DNA from 3 places in the Lentzea sp. NBC_00516 genome. Region 1 is predicted to be linked to each of the others. Evidence: riboswitches for the same ligand, from Rfam matches in the RefSeq annotation. Region 1 holds a riboswitch; each other region holds the start of a gene.
What was found. A riboswitch is a leader RNA that binds a small molecule or an ion and turns the genes downstream of it on or off. The one in region 1 is predicted to bind glycine.
Positions count from the first base shown of each region.

Region 2: linked by a shared signal. The riboswitch ahead of gcvT (glycine cleavage system aminomethyltransferase GcvT) and the one ahead of gcvP (aminomethyl-transferring glycine dehydrogenase) in region 1 are both predicted to bind glycine.
Region 3: linked by a shared signal. The riboswitch ahead of gcvH (glycine cleavage system protein GcvH) and the one ahead of gcvP (aminomethyl-transferring glycine dehydrogenase) in region 1 are both predicted to bind glycine.

Region 1 covers NZ_CP107840.1:9,499,653-9,506,552, forward strand. The annotation lists gene OG205_RS44285 (bifunctional nuclease family protein) at 1-369, shown strand, start outside; gene OG205_RS44290 (MerR family transcriptional regulator) at 699-1,265, shown strand; gene OG205_RS44295 (Clp protease N-terminal domain-containing protein) at 1,383-2,354, shown strand; glycine riboswitch at 2,411-2,506, shown strand; glycine riboswitch at 2,510-2,605, shown strand; gene gcvP (aminomethyl-transferring glycine dehydrogenase) at 2,655-5,549, shown strand; gene OG205_RS44305 (hypothetical protein) at 5,593-5,775, opposite strand; gene OG205_RS44310 (class I SAM-dependent methyltransferase) at 5,788-6,393, opposite strand; gene OG205_RS44315 (maleylpyruvate isomerase family mycothiol-dependent enzyme) at 6,405-6,900, opposite strand, start outside.
Region 2 covers NZ_CP107840.1:9,124,753-9,131,652, reverse strand. The annotation lists gene OG205_RS42440 (COG4315 family predicted lipoprotein) at 1-396, shown strand, start outside; gene glyA (serine hydroxymethyltransferase) at 563-1,828, opposite strand; gene gcvT (glycine cleavage system aminomethyltransferase GcvT) at 1,842-2,936, opposite strand; glycine riboswitch at 3,036-3,123, opposite strand; glycine riboswitch at 3,125-3,215, opposite strand; gene OG205_RS42425 (DUF3817 domain-containing protein) at 3,261-3,563, opposite strand; gene OG205_RS42420 (hypothetical protein) at 3,578-3,958, opposite strand; gene OG205_RS42415 (transcriptional regulator) at 4,052-4,543, opposite strand; gene OG205_RS42410 (hypothetical protein) at 4,708-4,887, opposite strand; gene OG205_RS42405 (CaiB/BaiF CoA transferase family protein) at 5,225-6,349, opposite strand; gene OG205_RS42400 (acyl-CoA dehydrogenase family protein) at 6,346-6,900, opposite strand, start outside.
Region 3 covers NZ_CP107840.1:8,215,548-8,222,447, reverse strand. The annotation lists gene OG205_RS38105 (hypothetical protein) at 1-251, shown strand, start outside; gene OG205_RS38100 (L-serine ammonia-lyase) at 238-1,602, opposite strand; gene gcvH (glycine cleavage system protein GcvH) at 1,631-2,014, opposite strand; glycine riboswitch at 2,078-2,170, opposite strand; gene ald (alanine dehydrogenase) at 2,396-3,508, shown strand; gene OG205_RS38085 (TetR/AcrR family transcriptional regulator) at 3,563-4,243, opposite strand; gene OG205_RS38080 (MFS transporter) at 4,254-5,702, opposite strand; gene OG205_RS38075 (hypothetical protein) at 6,120-6,245, shown strand; gene OG205_RS38070 (hypothetical protein) at 6,245-6,682, shown strand; gene OG205_RS38065 (ABC transporter ATP-binding protein) at 6,705-6,900, shown strand, end outside.

The DNA of each region.
Region 1 (6,900 bases):
GGCTCCGTCGAGGCCACGGCGATCGCGTTGGAGCAGCAGGGCGTTCGTCCTGCCCGTCCGCTCACCCACGACCTCCTCAAGGACGTCATCGGGGCGCTCGGGCGCAACCTCGAACAGGTCCGGATCACCGACCTGCAGGAGGGCACCTTCTTCGCCGAGCTCGTGTTCGACGGTGACGTGCGGGTGTCCGCGCGGCCGTCCGACTCGGTGGCTCTGGCGTTGCGGGTCGGCGTGCCGATCCACGCGGAGGAGTCCGTGCTGGCCGAGGCGGGCCTCATCATCCCGGACGAGCAGGAGGACGAGGTGGAGAAGTTCCGCGAGTTCCTCGACTCCGTCTCTCCTGAAGACTTCCGCGGAGCGGACACATAGGCACAGCAGAGGTGCCGACACCTGAGTTTTCCGGGTGTCGCACTCCGTCTTGTATGGGCCGTGAGTCAGTTCGTTTGGATGTCCCTCGAACGGACTACTTACGGTCGTTTTATTCGCTAAACGATCACTAAACGTCACCTGAACGTCCCAGTTCGGGTGACGGTATGACTCTCCACTTGAGGTTGAGGGTCGCAACTCCCCGCGCGTCGCGTTGACCAGCCCTCGGACCGGTCTTACCGTCGAACTCGAGTGGATGTCGCTGGTTCGCGTGAGCTGACGTAGCGGCTTGACGGTCATGAGTTTCGTGGCCGTTCCGAGGGGAGGCAGGCGTGGTCGAGGAAGCGCCCTTGCGGGCCGAATCCGGGCTGCAGGGTGAACTGTTCCCGGACTCCTCGCTGCCGGACGAGCTCGTCGGTTACCGAGGACCCGCGGCATGTCAGATCGCGGGGATCACGTACCGGCAGCTCGACTACTGGGCAAGGACCGGGCTGGTCGCGCCGACGATAAGGATGGCGCACGGCTCCGGGAGTCAGAGGCTGTACTCCTTCAAGGACATCCTGGTGCTCAAGGTCGTGAAGCGGCTGCTGGACACCGGTGTCTCCTTGCAGAACATCAGGGTCGCTGTCGATCACCTGCGGCGCCGCGGCGTGCAGGACCTGGCGCGCATCACGCTGTTCTCCGACGGCACCACCGTCTACGAGTGCACCTCGCCGGAAGAGGTCGTCGATCTGCTGCAGGGCGGTCAGGGCGTGTTCGGCATCGCGGTCAGCGGTGCGATGCGCGAGATCTCCGGCACGATCCACGAGTTCCCGGCCGAACGCGCGGACGGCGTCGAGATCGCTCCGATGACCGAGGACGAGCTGACCCGCCGGCGTCGCGAGCGCGCCACCGGCTGACCGGCCCCGACTGATCGGCACTGTGATCGATCAGCACTGTGAACGTGGCCGACTGGCGCCGTGGGATGGCCGGTCGGCAGCAGCGATCAGACCCTGCCGGTCCCTAGCGTTGCCTGCATGACGATCACCCCCTCCTATCAGGTCGTGAAGGTGCTGGAAGTGGCGGCGAAGCGCGCGCTCCGGCTGGAGTTCGGCTTCCTCGGCACCGAGAACCTGCTGATCTCGCTGATCGACACCATCGGACCCGGCCGCAAGCTCGGCGTGAAGTCGTTGCGGGCCCAGGCGATGGCGCGGGGACCCGAGCACTGGGCCGACGACGACGGTGGCGTCGTTCCCGAGGCTCATCCGGACGTCACGGCGTTGGTGAACGTCGCCTGCGACCGCCTTGTCATCGAGACCGTGCCGCCCGTCAGCCGTGCGCTGGAGGAGTGTCTGCTCTCGGCGTTCGCCCGGGCCGGTGACGGCGTGCTGACCACCACCCACCTCTCGCTGGCGTTGCTGGAGCAGGGTTCCGGCCGTGCCGCCGACCTGTTCGTGCTGCGCGGAGTGGACGTCGGCGCGACGGCCGCCGCTGTGCGAGCGGACGCCGCGCGAACCCACGCGGAGATCGAGGAAGCGCCCGCCGTGCGGTTGCTGCGCAAAGCGGGAGCGTTGGAAGGGGAGTCCGGCGGCGGGTACGTGCGCTGGCTGATGCGCTGGATCGCCCGCGGTCAGGGGCTGGGCGGGCCGGTGCTGACCGTCGTGCGCAACGAGGCCGGACGGCTGGCCGTGGCCGCGAGGCGAGAGGTGTCGTCTCGCGATCTGGTGGAGGCGGTGCTGACGGTCGACCGCCAGTTGAAGGTGGCGGGCAGGAAGCTGAAGCCGGAGCTCGAGTCGGGCGGGGCGGCGGCGTTGCGCGAGGCAGGGATCGACCCGGCCGCGCTGCCCGTCAGCGGCGGCAAGGTGGAGCGTGCGATGGAACGGGCGAAGCTCGTCGCTGCCCGGCGCGGAGACGCGGTCGTGGGCACCACGCACCTGCTCGTGGCGCTGCGCGACGACCCGGCGGACCCCGTCGCGGGGGCGCTCGCCGGTCTTGGCACTGAGATGTAGGTCGCGTCCCTGGGGACTAGCGGGGCTGCCTGCGGGTATTCTTCTCGGGTAGTCGCCGAACTCTGGCGGGAGAGACCGGGTTTCGAGCCCGGCGCCGAAGGAGCAAGTCCCTCCCCGGGAACCTCTCAGGCATCCAGGACCGCCGAGCGAGACGCCTCTGGAAAGTGGATCTCTAGGGATCCCGCCGACGGTGAAAGCCCATCCTGACAGGTGGGTGAACCTCTCAGGCGCCCTTCGGGGTACGGACAGAGCGGGGAGGGCACCAGGACACGTGTGCCCGCAGCCCCCCGGAGGCGTTTGATGACGCAGGACCGCATTCCGCTCGCAGCTCTCGAGCACGGCACCCCGTTCGCCGACCGCCACGTCGGTCCGCGCCCCGCCGAACTCGCGCGCATCCTCGACGTCATCGGCGTCGGGTCGCTCGAGGAGCTCGCGCAGCACGCGGTGCCTTCGTCCATCCACGAGCGCGACCTCGTGCTGGACCTGCCCGCCCCGGCCACCGAGACCGAGGCGCTCGCGGAGCTGCGTGAGCTCGCGTCGCAGAACCGCCCGATGACGCAGATGATCGGCCTCGGCTACTACGACACCGTGACGCCGGGCGTGATCCTGCGCAACGTGCTCGAGTCGCCCGCCTGGTACACCGCGTACACGCCGTACCAGCCGGAGATCTCGCAGGGCCGTCTCGAGGCGCTGCTGAACTTCCAGACCATGGTCGGCGACCTGACCGGCCTGCCGGTCGCGAACGCGTCCATGCTGGACGAGTCGACCGCCGCCGCCGAGGCGATGACCCTGGTGCGCCGCGCGGGCAAGTCCAAGTCGAACAAGTTCGTCATCGACGCCGACACGCTGCCGCAGACGCTGGCCGTCATCGAGACGCGCGCCGAGCCGCTGGGCATCGAGATCGTCGTCGCCGACCTGTCGCAGGGCATCGAGGGCCTCGGCCTGGGCGGCGACTTCTACGGCGTGCTGCTGTCCTACCCCGGCGCTTCCGGCGTCGTGCGCGACCAGGCCGCGTTGATCGAGGAGATCCACGCCGCCGGCGCGCAGGCAGTCGTCGTCGCCGACCTGCTGGCGCTGACGCTGCTGCGCGCGCCGGGCGAGATCGGCGCGGACGTCGTCGTCGGCACCACGCAGCGCTTCGGCGTGCCGATCGGCTTCGGCGGCCCGCACGCCGGGTACATGGCCGTCCGGTCCGGTCTGGAGCGTCAGCTGCCCGGCCGTCTCGTCGGTGTCTCCGTCGACTCCGACGGCTCGCTGGCCTACCGGCTCGCGCTGCAGACGCGCGAGCAGCACATCCGCCGTGAGAAGGCCACGTCGAACATCTGCACCGCGCAGGTGCTGCTGGCCGTGATCGCGTCCATGTACGCCGTCTACCACGGTCCCGAGGGCCTGCGTTCGATCGCGACCCGAGTGCACCGCCTGGCCACCGTGCTCGCCACGGGCCTGTGCGAGGCCGGACTCGACGTCGTGCACGGCGAGTTCTTCGACACCGTCCAGGTCCGCGTCGAGGGCCAGGCCGCCGCTGTCGTCGAGAAGGCCCGCGAGGCCGGCATCAACCTGCGCAAGGTCGACGACGACGTCGTGGCAATCGCTTGCGACGAGAAGACCACGCGCGCGCACATCGTCGCCGTGTGGGAGGCCTTCGGTGTCACCGGGTCCGATGTGGACGCGATCGACGCCGACACCGCCGACGGCATCCCGGGCGACCTGCGCCGCACCTCGGACTACCTGACCCACCCGGTCTTCCACGCGCACCGCTCCGAGACCGCGCTGCTGCGCTACCTGCGCGCGTTGTCCGACAAGGACGTCGCGCTGGACCGCAGCATGATCCCGCTCGGTTCCTGCACGATGAAGCTGAACGCCACCGCGGAGATGGAGTCCATCACGTGGCCGGAGTTCTCGACGCTGCACCCGTTCGCGCCGGTCGAGGACGCCAAGGGTCTGCTGAAGATCGTGTCCGACCTGGAGGAGTGGCTCGCCGAGGTCACCGGCTACGACGCGGTGTCGTTGCAGCCCAACGCCGGTTCCCAGGGTGAGTTCGCCGGTCTGCTGGCGATCCGCGCCTACCACCGCGCGAACGGCAACGCCGACCGCGACGTCTGCCTGATCCCGTCGTCCGCGCACGGCACCAACGCCGCGTCCGCCGTCATGGCCGGCATGCGCGTCGTCGTCGTGAAGTGCGACGACAAGGGCAACATCGACATGGGCCACCTGCGCACGACGGTCGCCGAGCACGCCGACGACCTCGCCGCGATCATGATCACCTACCCGTCGACCCACGGCGTGTACGAGGACACCGTCCGCGAGGTCTGCGGCCTGGTCCACGACGCGGGCGGCCAGGTGTACGTCGACGGCGCGAACCTCAACGCGTTGATCGGCCTGGCCCGCTACGGCAAGTTCGGCTCGGACGTCTCGCACCTGAACCTGCACAAGACGTTCTGCATCCCGCACGGCGGCGGCGGCCCCGGCGTCGGCCCGATCGGCGTGAAGTCCCACCTCGCCCCGTTCCTGCCGAACCACCCGCTGCAGCCGACGGCAGGACCGGCCACCGGTGTCGGCCCGATCTCGGGTGCCCCGTGGGGTTCCGCGTCGATCCTGCCGATCTCGTGGGCGTACGTGCGCATGATGGGCGGCGACGGCCTGCGCCGCGCCACCCTGACCGCCGTGGCCGCCGCGAACTACGTGGCACGCCGCCTCGACGAGCACTACCCGGTCCTCTACACCGGCGAGGGCGGCTTCGTGGCTCACGAGTGCATCCTCGACCTGCGCCCGATCACCAAGGCCACCGGCGTGACGGTGGACGACGTGGCCAAGCGCCTCGCCGACTACGGCCTGCACGCCCCGACCATGTCGTTCCCGGTCGCCGGCACGCTGATGGTCGAGCCGACCGAGTCCGAGGACCTGGCCGAGATCGACAGGTTCATCGACGCCATGATCGCCATCAAGCACGAGATCGACCGCGTCGGCGCCGGCGAGTGGACCGTCGAGGACAACCCGCTGCGCAACGCCCCGCACACCGCGGCCTGCGTGACCGTCGGCGAGTGGAACCACCCGTACACCCGCGAAGAGGCCGTCTTCCCGGCGGGTCAGAGCGCGACTCCGAAGATCTGGCCGCCCGTCCGCCGCATCGATGGCGCGAAGGGCGACCGCAACCTGGTCTGCTCCTGCCCGCCGCTCTCGGCGTACAGCAGCTAGGCCCGCAGTGGAACTGGGGCGCACTCGGGGGTGCGCCCCATTTTCATGCTCCGACGGGGCAGGCGTCGTCGCCGCAGTTCTCGTCCACGCTCAGGCCCGGCTTGTTCAGGTCGTGCTCGAACGCGAAGTGGAAGCAGTCGGGATGCATCCGCTCGAACAGCTCGAAGTCTTCCCGTTCCAGCTCGACCGTCTCACCGCACCGCTGACACGTCTGTTCTTCTGACACGCGCAAATGGTCTCACCCACGCCGTGCGAACAGGATCGCGCCGTCGGTGCCCAGCAACCACTGCGCCTCCACGGTGAAGCCCGCCTCCCGCAGCCAGTCCGCCACGCGCTCGGGCTTGCGCAGATGAACGTGCACGCGCATCGGATGCCCGCCGTAGCCCTGCGTCTTGAGGTTCGTGCGGTCGCCGACGTGAAAACCGAGCTGCAGCAACCCGTCCGGCCGCAACGCCCGGTGGAAGTGCTCGAAGACAGTGGGCACCTCGTCGTCCGGCACGTGGATCAGCGACCACCAGGCGATGATCCCGCCGACCTCGTGGCCGATCGGTTCGGTCATCGACCCCACCTCGAACCGCAGCCCGGGGTGGTTCTGCCGGGCGAGCGAGATCATCGCGGGGGAGAGGTCGATCCCGAACGCGTCCGCGCCGAGCCCGTTCAGGAGCGCCGTGATGTTGCCGGGGCCGCAGCCGACGTCCGCGACGGGCCCGCGCACCTCTTCCGCGAACAACCGCAGCGCCGCCCGCAGATGCGGGAGACCGTCCAGGAGGTCGCGCGTGTGCTCGGCATAACTGACCGAGACCGTGTCGTAGGAGTCGCGTGTGTCCGTCAACCAGTCGCTCACGCCGGGGGAAGTTACTCCTCGAACGGCTCCGGCCGGTGCCGTCCGAACAACGCCAGCGCGGCGATCCACGTGTCCGGATCGCCGTCCCAGTCCAGCGCCTTGATCTGGTCGGCCGACCGCCGCCCGCCGATGGCCCGCATCAGCTCGAACGACGTGGTCCGCAACGTCCCGGCCGGTTCGCCGTGCCCGAGCACGCGGTCCCCGTGCTCCAGCGTGATCCGCAACGCCGGCACGTCGTTCTCCCGCATCCGCTGGTCGAGCTCCTGCAACGGCCGCACCAGCGCCGCCCGCACCTCCACGCCGTCCCGATCGCCGGGAACCCCCAGCGCCGCGCGGAGATCGTGCTCGTGCGCGATCACCTCGGACACGAGGATCGGCCCCATCGGGGTGTCGAACAACGGCTGGACCAGCGCGAGGTTCGCGTCCCACTCGGCGAAGGCGTCCTCCAGCGAGTTGTCGCGGCGGTCGCGGACCTGCCGTTCGCCCCACTCGCCGGACTCGACGCCG
Region 2 (6,900 bases), 370 kb from region 1:
AGCACGTTGAGGCTGGTCGGCAAGAGCGTGGACAAGATGGGCCAGGTCGTCCAGGACGGCGATGGCCGCACCCTTTACCGCTTCGACAAGGACGTCCCGAAGCCTGAAGGCAAGTCCAACTGCAACGACCAGTGCGCCGTGACGTGGCCGCCGCTCTTCGCGGACACGATCCCGCAGCTGGAAGGCGTCGACTCGAAGCTGGTCTCGCTGATCACCCGCGCTGACGGCAAGAAGCAGGTCGCCATCGACGGCTGGGCCCTCTACACGTATTCGAAGGACCCGGCGCCGGGCAAGTGGGCCGGCCAGGGCATCGGCGGCACGTGGTACGTGATCCAGCCCAACGGAAAGCGCAACGTCGAGTGCCTCCCGCCTGGTGTGACGGCTCCGGCTGCGTAACCCCACCGCATCCCGTTAGGACGGTCCATCTGAGACACACAACACCCTGACACGGTGAAACCCCGGCCCTGGGGAAGGGGCCGGGGTTCCCGTCGTTTCGCTCCAGGGTCACCAAAGCCGAAGGGGCGCCACCGAATCTCCGGTGGCGCCCCTTCGGCTTTGGTGATCAGAGCGTGGAGTACAGCGGGTGCTTCGCCGCCAGAACCTCAACGCGCGCACGCAGTTCGTCGATCGCCGCGCCCGGCTTGAGGGCCTCCGCGATCACGTCGGCGACCTCGATGAAGTCCACCTCGCCGAACCCGCGGGTGGCCAGTGCCGGCGTACCGATCCGCAGACCGGACGTCACCATCGGCGGACGCGGGTCGTTCGGAACGGCGTTGCGGTTGACCGTGATGCCGATCTGGTGCAGCACGTCCTCGGCCTGCTTGCCGTCCAGCTCGGAGTCGACCAGGTCGACGAGGACCAGGTGCACGTCGGTGCCCCCGGTCAGCACCTTCACTCCGGCCGCGGCGACGTCCGCCTGCGACAGCCGCTCGGCCAGGATCCGCGAACCCTCGAGCGTGCGACGCTGACGGTCGGCGAACTCCGGCGAGGCGGCGTGCTTGAACGCCACGGCCTTCGCCGCGATGACGTGCTCCAGCGGACCGCCCTGCTGGCCGGGGAACACCGCCGAGTTGATCTTCTTCGCGATGTCGGCGTCGTTCGACAGGATCACGCCGCCACGGGGACCGCCGAGGGTCTTGTGGGTCGTGGTCGTCGTGACGTGCGCGTGCGGCACGGGCGACGGGTGCAGGTCGGCGGCGACGAGGCCGGCGAAGTGCGCCATGTCGACCATCAGGTAGGCGTCGACCGAGTCCGCGATGCGGCGGAACTCGGCGAAGTCCAGCTGGCGCGGGTACGCGGACCAGCCGGCGACGATCAGCTTCGGGCGGTGCTCGGTCGCCAGGCGCTCGACCTCGGCCATGTCGACGCGGCCGTCGGAGTCCGCGACGTGGTACGGCACGACGTTGTAGAGCTTGCCGGAGAAGTTGATGCGCATGCCGTGCGTCAGGTGACCGCCGTGCGCGAGGTCCAGGCCCAGGATCGTGTCGCCGGGCTGGAGCAACGCGAACATCGCGGCCGCGTTGGCCTGCGCGCCCGAGTGCGGCTGGACGTTCGCGAAGCCCGCGCCGAAGAGCGACTTGATGCGCTCGATGGCGAGACGCTCGACGACGTCCACGTGCTCGCAGCCGCCGTAGTAGCGACGACCGGGGTAGCCCTCGGCGTACTTGTTGGTCAGCACCGAACCCTGCGCCTGCAACACCGACACGGGCGTGAAGTTCTCCGAGGCGATCATCTCGAGAGTGCCCTGCTGGCGCGCCAACTCGGCCGCAACGGCTTCGGCGACCTCGGGGTCGTACTCCGCGAGGGAAGCGTTGAACTGGTCGGACATCTGGAGAATCTCCCTACTTGGCGCGCTTGTAGAACGGAAGTGCGACGACCTCGACCGGCTGCTTCTTGCCGCGGACGTCGACCAGCAGTGAGGTGCCGGGCTCGGCACTGGCCCGCGACACGTAGGCCATGGCGACGGAGTAGCCGAGGGTCGGGGACAACGCGCCCGACGTCACCTCGCCCACGACCTCGTCGCCGTTGAGCACCGCGTAACCGTGGCGCGGGGCGCGGCGCTCGGGGGTCTTCAGTCCGACCAGGACCGAGTCCACCCCGGACTCGGCGACCTTGGCCAGCGCGTCGCGGCCGACGAAGTCGCCGGGCTTGTCGAGCTTCACGACCCGGCCCAGATTCGCGTTGTACGGCGTCAGCGACGTCGTGAGTTCGTTGCCGTACAAGGGCATTCCGGCTTCGAGACGCAACGTGTCGCGGCAGCCGAGACCGCACGGCTTGAGTTCGTGCGCCTCGCCGGTGGACAGCAGCGCGGCCCAGACGGCCGGCGCGTCGGCGGGAGCGACGAAGAGCTCGAAGCCCTCCTCACCCGTGTAACCCGTGCGCGCGAGCAACGCGTCGACCCCGGCCACGGTGGAAGGGTACGAGGCGTAGTACTTGACTGACGCCAGATCCGTCTCGGTCAGGCCGGACAGGATCTCGACCGACTTCGGGCCCTGGATCGCGATCAACGCGTAGTCGGTCGACCTGTCGGTGACGACGGTGTCGAAACCGGCGGCGCGCTCGACGAGGGCCTCGGCGACGACAAGAGCGTTGGAGGCGTTCGCGACGACCATGAACTCCTGGTCGCCCAGGCGGTACACGATCAGGTCGTCGAGCACGCCGCCGTCGGCCTGGGTGATCATCGTGTAGCGGGCCTTGCCGACGGCCAGCGCGGAGATGTGGCCGACCAGCGCGTAGTCGAGGGCCTCGCCCGCCTGCGGTCCGGTCAGGACGATCTCACCCATGTGCGTGAGGTCGAACAGGCCCGCGGTGGTGCGCACCGCGTGGTGCTCGGCGAGCTCGGACGAGTAGCGCAGCGGCATCCGCCAGCCCGCGAAGTCGGTGAACATCGCGCCGAGCTGCTCGTGCTCGGCGTTCAGAGGCGTGAGGCGGGACATCAGAACGCTCCTCCAGGGTGCGCCGAAGAGCCGGACGCGGCCGGCTGAGGCATCAGAAGAATGACACGGTCCATCGGAGACTCCTCACTAGAGCGAGCCTCCCCCTCTGTCATGAGCCTGAGAGCTTCACCACCGAAGTGGCTTGCACCGTGGGCGAGGCTGCCGAGCAGCCTGCTTTCCAGAGTTGCCTTCGTCGCGCGGTACCTGTGCCTGAGAGATTCCGGGGAGGGATTGCTCCTTCGGCGCCCCTGCTGGAGGGGTCTCTTCCGCGCGACATCGACGGCCGTGTTCAGTTGGTAGCCCCAGACGCTAGCAGGCCAAACGTCACAGCGGCACGCCCTGCGCCGTCTTCTCGACCACCTTGCGCTCCGCCCAGAACGACAGGAACGGGACCGTGCCGGCGAGCAGCACCAGCAGGGTGCCCTTGATCGACCAGCGCAGCTTGAGCGCCAGGTCGACGGAAATCACCAGGTAGATGGCGTAGAGGAAGCCGTGGATCGGGCCGACGACCTTCATCGCGCCGCCCATGTCCGCGGCGTACTTGAGCACCATGGCCACGACCAGGAGCAGAAGGAAGACTCCGACCACGTAAGCCATGACCCTGAACCGGGTCAACGCACCCTTCATCTGCCCGCCTTCGCTCAACGACCGTCCCGCGCGTTGAGGTTCGCGAGCATGCGGTTGTAGGCCGCGAGCTCCGCGTCTTCTTCGTCGTCGAAGTGCTCGACAGGCGCGGGTTTGACGGCGTCAACGGTAGCCATCGGCTTCGGGACGGCCGCAACCGGCTCGGGTGCGAGATCCGCGTCACGGTTCTGGCGCGCCAAACGACGGAACCGCCACACCATGAAGAGGGGGAAGAGGCCGAAGAGCGGCCACTGGAGCACGTACCCGAGGTTCTGGAACGTGCCGCTGGCGGACTCGAAGCGCTGCCACTGCCACCAGGCGAGTCCGCAACAGGCGACCAACGCCGCCAGACAGGCGAACGCGATCAGCAACCGTTGGGGAGTAAGGAGGCCGCGCACGACCTCCACACTACTTGGGTGAGGCCTCCGCACCGGAGGCCGCCCGTGAGGGGTGCATGGATGTGGGGCTGCCGCCTCCGACAGCCCGGTCCACTACGCCACGCCGTCTCGGCGCTGCCTCTGCAGACGAGCAACGCACCAGGCCGCGGCGGAGCCACGACGAAGGTGCTGGAGAACCGTCATCGGTCCCAGGCGCCTCCCGAGATCGGCAGGAGACAGGCCGGCCGCGCGGTAGTCGAGCGCGCGCTGGTCCAACGGGCTGATGCCCGCGTCCCACCACTGCTCGGCTTCGGCGACGTCGCCCACCAGCTGCCAGTAGCTCGCCGCGGCGGCGAGCAGTGCCTCGGGTGCCTCCGGCGCCCGCTTGCGCATCGCGGCCACGTAGGCCGGATCCGCCGAGTCGACCTTGACCAAGCCACGCGACCCACTCCTGCCTCCCCGCTGCACGGGGATGCCTGGCGCCGAGGGGGGAGCCTCCGCGAGCCACGCGTTCTTGATCCGGTTCACCTCCTGCATCTCTGCGTCGTCAGACCGTTCAGCCGCCCACTGCTGCAACAGCTCGTGGACCCCGGAGTCCTCGACCATATGTGCCTCCTCGTCGGTCGGGGATCGGCCATTGCAGCGGAAGGTATTCGGTAGGTCTGACAATCGCCAGACCCTGAATCCCCAGAACACCCGTTACCAGTGCGTGATTGGCCTCATTCCACCCATCCGGCTCAACGCAGACGGCCGAGGATCACCGAACGTCACTAGTTGAGAGGGGTGGCCGTGCCGAAGAGGCTCCTGACGAAGGTGATGATCGACTCCGCGCCGTCCCGCAGCCAGCCGAGAGCCGTCTGGACCGCCGAAGCGGACTCTTCTGGCCGGGTGATCAGGAGGAACAGCACCAGCGCGACGCCCGCCAGCACTAGCACCTTCTTGAGGTTCACAGGTACCTCTCCGTCCGTGTGGTTCACCGGTCAGGCGGCGGACCGCCCGTGTCACCCGTCATGGTCCCTCATTCACCCTTGCGATGAACAACGACCACGCCCAACTCGTCCCAGGATCCACCAGCGACGCACGCCTGCACGACGGCCAACGTCACCCGAATGGCGGCTAAAGACAGGCCTCAACAGCGCCGATGTCCTGGGCACGAGGTGAACACGGGCTCCCTCGCATCCCACAGCTTGGAAGAGAGACTGTTGCACCGGGGCTCACCCGGATGCCGAACTCACCCCATCACGCACCGTCACGCCTTCGTGGCGCTATTAATGCGCACCCGAGCATTCATCCAATTACTCCAGACCGCCGCAGTTCCATAATTCGGCCGTCCGCCACACCCATGTCGGCAAGCACTTCCCCGGTGTTCACCCCGACGGGAACCGGGGCCGTCGGAACCGCCGCGGGAGTGCGGTCGAACCGGGGCGCCGGCGCCGGGTGCGGAGCACCGGCCACGTCGACGAACGCGGCACGCGCCTCGTTGTACGGATGCCGTGCCGCTTCGGCGGGGGTCAGCACCGGAGCCAGGCAGGCGTCCGTGTCCCGCGCGAGGTCCGCCCACTCGTCCCGCGACCGGGTCTTCACCGCAGCCGCGATGCGTTCCCGCAGCTCAGGCCAGTTCGCCGGGTCGTTGCGCGAGGGCGCGTCCTCCAGGCCCAGCACGCGCACCAGGTCGGCGTAGAACCTCTCCTCCAGTGCGCCCACCGCCACGTACTGCCCGTCGGCGGCCTCGTAGACGTCGTAGAACGGCACTCCACCGTCGAGCATGTTCTCGCCGCGCCCGCCCGACCACATGCCCGCTGACCGCATCCCGTGCAGGAACGTGGTCAGCAACGCCGCCCCGTCGACCATCGCGGCGTCCACGACCTGGCCGCGTCCGGAGCGCTCCCGTTCGTACAGTGCGGCGAGCACGCCCAGCGCCAGCAGCAGCCCTCCCCCGCCGAAGTCGCCCAGGAGGTTGATCGGGAACGACGGAGGCCCCCCGGCACGTCCCAGCGGCTCCAGCGCGCCCGCGACGGCGATGTAGTTGATGTCGTGGCCGGCGCGGTCGGCGAGCGGCCCGTCCTGGCCCCAGCCGGTCATGCGTCCATATACAAGGCGCGGGTTGCGGGCGAGGCACTGCGCGGGCCCGATGCCCAGCCGTTCGGTCACGCCCGGCCGGAAACCCTCGATCAGCACGTCCGAACGCTCGACCAGCCCGAGAACCAGCTCAGCACCCTCTGGCGTGCGGGTGTCGATCGCGACCGAGCGCCGGTTGCGGCCGAGGAAGTCGCCGGGGATCGTCTGCACGCTCCCCGGCTTGTGCACCTGGATCACGTCGGCGCCGAGGTCGGCCAGCACCATGGCACCGAACGGCGCGGGTGCGAGACCGGCGAGCTCGACGACTTTCAGACCTGCGAGGGGCCCGGTCACAGGGACCTCGCGATGATTTCCTTCATGATCTCGTTCGTGCCGCCGTAGATCCGCTGGACGCGGGCGTCGGACCAGGCACGTGCGATCGGGTACTCGTTCATGTAGCCGTAGCCGCCGAAGAGCTGCACGCACTCGTCGACGACCTTGCCCAACCGGTCACTGGCCCACCACTTCGCCATCGCGGCCGTGGGGATGTCCAACTCACCGCGAAGGTGCTTCTCGACGCACTCGTCGATGAACGCCCTGGTCACAGCTGCTTCGGTGGCGCACTCGGCGAGCTTGAAGCGGGTGTTCTGGAACTTCATCAGCTCCTTGCCGAACGCCGTGCGCTCCTTCACGTACTTGAGCGTCACGTCGACGGCCGCCTCGATGCCCGCGATGCAGCAGACGCCGATGATCAGGCGTTCCTGCGGCAACTGGTGCATCAGCTGGACGAAGCCGAGGCCTTCCTGGTCGCCCAGGAGGTTGGAGGCGGGCACCCGGACGTCGTCGAAGAACAGCTCGGCGGTGTCCTGGCCCTTCATGCCGACCTTGTCGAGCACGCGGCCGCG
Region 3 (6,900 bases), 1.3 Mb from region 1:
TGCGCCTCGTCGACAGCCTGCCCGATGAGGTCGTCGTGCACCTCGCCAAGGGTTGGTCGTTCGACGTCTACTACGACAACGGCCGCTTCGGCAACTGGTTGTACTGGGAAGACCCCACGTCCGGCGAGCAGATGCAGGAATGGCTGCTCCGCCCCGCCCTGCGCGACCGTCTGTCCGAAGTGAACAGTGAGGTCGCGCAGAGCGCGTTGGAGCATCTCCGTTGGCTTGTAGGCGACTTCAGCACTCGATGACGTTCACGGCGAGTCCGCCGCGAGCTGTCTCCTTGTACTTCACCGACATGTCCTTACCGGTGTCCCGCATGGTCTTGATGACCTTGTCGAGCGACACGAAGTGCGAGCCGTCGCCGCGCAAAGCCATGCGCACAGCCGTGATGGCCTTGATGGACGCGACGGCGTTGCGTTCGATGCACGGAATCTGCACCAGGCCGCCGATCGGGTCGCACGTCAGGCCGAGGTTGTGCTCCATCGCGATCTCGGCGGCGTTCTCGACCTGTTCGGGGGTGCCGCCGAGCACCTCGGCGAGGCCGCCGGCGGCCATCGAGCAGGCCGAGCCGACCTCGCCCTGGCAGCCGACCTCGGCACCGGAGATCGACGCGTTCTCCTTGAACAGCACGCCGATGGCGCCCGCCGTCAGCAGGAACCTGACCACGCCGTCGTCGGAGGCTCCCGGCACGAACTTCGTGTAGTAGTGCAGGACCGCCGGGACGATGCCGGCCGCGCCGTTGGTCGGCGCGGTGACGACACGGCCGCCCGCCGCGTTCTCCTCGTTGACCGCCAACGCGAAGAGCGTCACCCAGTCCATGACCCGCAGCGGGTCGGTGACGAAGTGCTCCTTCTCCAGCGTCTTGCGCATCTCGGCGGCGCGGCGGCGGACCTTCAGGCCGCCGGGCAGGACGCCGTGCTCGTTGCAGCCGCGTTCGACGCACTCCTGCATGACGTGCCAGATGTGCAGAAGTCCTTGCCGGACCTCGGCTTCGGTGCGCCACGACAGCTCGTTGGCCATCATGATCTCGCTGATCGACAGACCGGTCTCGCGGCAGCGCGCGAGGAGTTGGTCGCCGGTCAGGAACGGGTGGGCCAACGGCGTCGAGTCGAGCTTGATCCGGTCGGTGCCCGACGCGTTCTCGTCGACGACGAACCCGCCGCCGATCGAGTAGTAGACGGCGTGCTCGACCGACTTGCCGTCCGTGAACGCCTCGAAGCTCATCCCGTTGGGGTGCAACGGGAGTGACTTGCGGCGGTGCATGACGAGGTCGCGGTCGTGCACGAAGTCGATCTCGTGCGCGCCGCCGAGCTTGAGTCGTTTGCCGGAGACGATCTCCTCGACGCGGGCGGCCGCGACGGTGGGATCGACTTCTTCCGGATGGTTGCCTTCCAGGCCCAGGAACACGGCTTTCGGGCTGCCGTGGCCGTGGCCGGTCGCACCAAGTGAGCCGAACAACTCGACGTGCACGCGGTCCACTTCGGACACACGTGCGCCGAGCTTCTCGACGAACATCGCGGCCGCGCGCATCGGGCCGACCGTGTGTGAACTGGACGGTCCGATGCCGACGGAGAACAGGTCGAAAACGCTGATCGCCACTGATCAGTCCCTCGTGGTGGTGGAGCGGTCAGTCAGACGTGGTGAGCTCGGCGTACTTCGCCGAGGTGAGGAGGTTCTCGGCCGACTCGACGCGGACCTTGAACAGCCAGCCGGCGCCGTACGGGTCGTTGTTCACGATCGCCGGGTCGTCCACGACGGCGCTGTTGACCTCGATCACCTCACCGGTGACGGGCGAGAACAGGTCGCTGACGGACTTGGTGGACTCCAGCTCGCCGCAGACCGCGTTGGTGACGACCTTGGCACCGACCTCTGGCAGCTGGACGAAGACGATGTCACCGAGCGCATCAGCGGCGTACTCGGTGATTCCGCAGGTCAGCGGGTCCTGGGTGCCCGGCGTCCAGTCGACCCACTCGTGCTCGGCGGTGTAGAGCAGGTTCTCGGGGAACTCCACGGCGCGACTCCTCTGGCTGTGACGGGTCAGGAAACTTGCGCCCCCTCCGCCGTGCAGAGTTGCCTACCCCGAGCGGTCTTGCTGCCTGAGAGTGTGCGGGAGCTTGCCCCTTCGGCGCCCCGACCGGTTCGTCGAGGTCTCTCCCACTCGGGTTCTGACGCTTGCACGCCGCGGCCGGTGTTCAGTTCTCGGCGCGAACGCTATGTGCGGCCCCCGCCGAGTGTCAACGCGGGACGGTCGAGCGGAACGCGAACGAGGCTCAGGTCGCTCTGTCCTAGATGAACAACCAGAGGGTTACCGGATAGTGCGATCCGCACAGTGACATGACCTTCCGACTGGCCCACATTATGAGATGTCGGCCCACCGAACGGAGGAGTCATCGTGCGGATCGCAGTTCCTCGCGAGATCAAGAACCACGAGTACCGCGTCGCTCTCACGCCTGCCGGTGCGCACGAACTGACCAGCCGCGGCCACGACGTGTACGTCGAGCAGGGTGCCGGTCTCGGTTCCGCGATCACGGACGAGGAGTACCTCGCCGCGGGCGCCAAGATCCTCCCGACCGCCGACGACGTGTGGGCGGAAGGTGACCTGGTTCTCAAGGTCAAGGAGCCGATCGCCGAGGAGTACCCCCGTCTCCGCGCCGGTCAGACCCTCTTCACGTACCTGCACCTCGCCGCCGACCGGCCGCTGACCGAGGCGCTGCTGGCGTCCGGCACCACGGCCATCGCGTACGAGACCGTGCAGCTGCCGAACCGCTCGCTGCCGCTGCTCGCCCCGATGTCCGAGGTCGCGGGCCGCCTGGCCCCGCAGGTCGGCGCCTACTCGCTGATGAAGCCCTCCGGTGGCCGTGGCGTGCTGCCCGGCGGCGTCCCCGGTGTCGCCCCGGCCCGCGTGGTCGTGATCGGCGGCGGCGTGGCCGGCGTCAACGCCGCCACCATCGCCGTCGGCATGGGCGCGGACGTGCAGATCCTCGACACCAACGTGGACCGCCTGCGCCAGATCGACGCCCAGTTCCAGGGCCGCCTGCGCACGCTCGCCTCGAACTCGTTCGCCATCGAGCAGGCCGTCCGCGAGGCCGACCTGGTCATCGGCGCCGTGCTCGTCCCCGGTGCCGCCGCCCCGAAGCTCGTCTCGAACGCGCTCGTCGCGGACATGAAGCCGGGTTCGGTGCTCGTCGACATCGCCATCGACCAGGGCGGTTGCTTCGAGGACTCCCGCGCGACCACGCACGCCGAGCCGACCTACGAGGTCCACAACTCGGTGTTCTACTGCGTCGCGAACATGCCGGGTGCCGTCCCGCGCACCTCGACCTACGCGCTGACCAACGTCACGCTGCCGTACGCGGTCGCGCTGGCCGACAAGGGCTGGGAGAAGGCGCTCAAGGACGACCGTTCGCTCGCCCTGGGTCTCAACGTCCACGCGGGACTGCTGACCAACGGCCCGGTGGCCGAGGCGACCGGCCTCGTGCACACGCCGCTGGAGACCGTCGTCTAAGACCAACTGAATGAATGAGGCCCCCGCACGCGTGAATCGCTGCGGGGGTTTCGCCTATCTGAGTGCGGCGACGCGCGCCTTGATGCCGTCGATCACGCAGTCGAGCCCGAACTCGAACTGCCCTTCCAGCGACCAGATCTCCTGCTCGTCCAGCATCCTGACGTAGTTGGGGTGCTTCTCCCGGTACAGGTCGGCGATCTTCGTGAGGTCCGGCGGCGGGGAGTCCATCCCGCCGCGGGCGATGAAGTTGACCTCGGCGATCGAGTACCCGACGACGTAGCTCGACACCGTCGAGACCGACTGCGCAGCGGCGGGCAACGACAGACCGGACCGCAGCATGGGCTCGAACATCGAGTCGGACATCGCCACGGCCTTGGGGCCGATGCTGTTGAACTCGCCGATGCCGCGCACCCACCACGGATGCTTGTGCGCGAGATGACGCAACGCGTGCATCATCCCGCGGACCGCGGTCTCCCAGTCGTCGTCGGGCCCCGGCAGGGGGAACTCGCCGTAGACCTCGTCGAGGCAGAGTTCGATCAACGCGTCCTTCGTCGGCACGTGCCAGTACAGCGACATGGGGGCCGCGCCCAGTTCCGCCGCGAGCTTGCGCATGGACAGCTTCTGCAGGCCGTGCTCGTCCAGCATCTGCATGGCCTTGCGAACGATCGTCTCCCGGCTCAGGCCGAGAGGCTGACCGCTGCTGGGCCGAGGCTTGCTGAACCACACGCTGTCCACACCGACGATCCTATGCACGCCGCAGCAAAACGCTGGCCACAACACCTCCCAGGAACACGGCGATCGCACCGATCACAAGGCTCACGCTCATGCCGTTCGAGAACGCCTCGCGCACGACCGTGATGTCCGCACCGCTGTGCAAGGCCTCACTCAGCGACCGCCCCGGAACGCCGTCCGGCAACGACGCCACGAACCGTGCCGACAGCAATGCGCCGAGCACGGCGATGCCGAACGACGAGCCCAGCTCCGTCAGCGTGCCGGACAGCCCGGACGCGATGCCGGCGCGTTCCGGCGGGATCGAGCCCATCAGCGCGTTGACCGCGACCGGTTGGGACACACCGACTCCGACGCCGATGAGGATCAGACCGGCCAGCGTCGGCGGGTAGGTCGTGCCGATCGACAGCAACGCCACGCCGCCCGCGACGATCGTCATGCCGAGCAGCATCGCCCGGCCAGCGCCGAGCCTCATCACGAGCTGTCCCAGGGTGTTGCTGGTGACGAGCAACGCGATCGCCATCGGCGCCACGCGCACGCCGGCCTCCAGCGGGCTGTAGCCGAGCACGCCCTGAAGGTGTTGCGTCAGCAGGAAGAGCGAGCCCGCCATGCCGAACGCCGCGAGCACGCCGGACGCCACCGCGCCGGTGAAGCGGCGGTTCTTGAAGAACCCGAGATCGAGCATCGGATCGGCGGTGTGCCTTTCCCACAAAGCGAATCCGGTCATGGTGATGAGCCCGATCGCCACCGGGACGCCGAACTCGGCCGAGCCGAACCCGTGCTCCGGCACCTCGATCACCGCGTACACGATCGACACCATGCCGATGATCGACAGGACCGAGCCGAGCACGTCCGGTTTGCGCACGGTCGGGTCCTTGGACTCCGGCACGAGCATCGCGACGGCCGCGATCGCGAGGATCGCCACCGGCACGTTGATCAGGAACACCGAGCCCCACCAGAAGTGCTTGATCAGCGCGCCACCGATCACCGGCCCCGCCGCGAAGCCGAGACTCGTTACAGCGGCCCAGATGCCGATGGCCTTCGGGCGTTCCTTGTCGTCGAACAACTGCATCAGCACGGCGAGCGTGCCGGGCATCAGCACCGCTGCGCCGATCCCCATGAAGCCGCGGGCCGCGATCAACGCCTCGGACGAACTCGCGTAGGCGGCGACCGCGCTGCCGATGCCGAACAGCGCGAGACCGGACAGAAGTGCCCGCTTGCGGCCGAACCTGTCGCTCAGCGATCCGGTCGTGAGCAGCAGGCCCGCCAGTGCCAGCGAGTAGGCGTTGATCATCCACTGGATGTCGGCGGTGCTCGCGTCCAAGCCCGTCGAGATCGACGGGATCGCCACGTTGAGAACGGTGTTGTCCAGCACCACGACCATCACGGACAGGCAGAGCACGCCGAGCACGGCCCAGCGCTGGGGGTGCGGGTGCACCCCGACCTTCTCGGTCGTCGAAGTCATCGTTCCTCCCCCTTACGGTGTACGAGGAACTTACAGCGTACGAGACCTCAGGACGCAAGCCGATTTCGCGCAGAGCGTGCGCAAGTGCCTGGAGGCAAAAGAGAGAGGGGAAAATAAAGGGCGGCCGCGCTCAACCAGCCTGGGGGTCACTGGGAGCGGGGCCGCCGTGTCCAAATATAGCGGGCCTTGGCACACCGCGCCCAGCACCCCCACCGAAACGCGACCCAAAAGTTTCCCCGAGTGGACCATCGGCCGCGTCCGACCAGTCCAGCAAACGAGTGAATTCGGTGTTTCCCGGTGCGGCGAGCAGGGGGTTCGGCCGATGAAGACGGAGTCGGGTGTCCCTCGAAGGGAGATTCCATGGCTGAACCACAGGGATGGATCCACTGCCACGACCCATTCGGTCGGGACAGATCGATGACCGTTCTGGTGGAGAACGACCGGGTTCTGCTGGTCACGCCTCCTGGCGAGACCGCTGTGATGTCCGCCACTCAGACGCGTCGACTGGGCTCTTTGCTCGACCAGGCCACGGCGAAGATGTGATGGACGAGACCCTCCGCGACGCGGTGCTGCAACGCCTGGCACTGCTGGACAAAGTCGCAGAGCACGGAGAAGCCGAGGCGCTGGTTCCGTTGGCCCGCGCGGAGATCCACCGCCTGGCGGACGGCTGGCGGCTGTTGCTGACGGTGCACCAGCCCGACGAGGACAGCCGGTGCAAGGCCTGTCCCGGCTGGCTGCGTCGCCGCCGGTGGCCGTGCCAGATCTGGAACATGGCGCACCAGCACCTGATCGGCGAGGGGCTGCCTCACCGCGAGCGGCGCCGGCCGTTGCGCAACCCTTTCACTCGATCAGGTGTTATCGAACTGCCGGAGGAGACTCCGGCGGAGATGACCACCGAACTGCCGATCATGCGGGAAGAGTCGTCGGCCGTGCATCGCGCGCCCGTCGTGTCTCGGCCCAAGCACGCCTTGCCGGACTGACGTATCAGGCAGGATGGGCCGCATGCATGACGGCAGCGGCCTCATCGCGGTCCAGAACCTGTCCAAGCAGTTCGGTTCTGTCACGGCCGTGAACAACCTGAGCTTCACCGTGTCCCCCGGCAGCGTGACGGGCTTCCTCGGCCCGAACGGCGCCGGCAAGACGACGACCCTGCGAATGCTGCTGGGTCTCGTCAAGCCGACGAGCGGCACGGCGACGA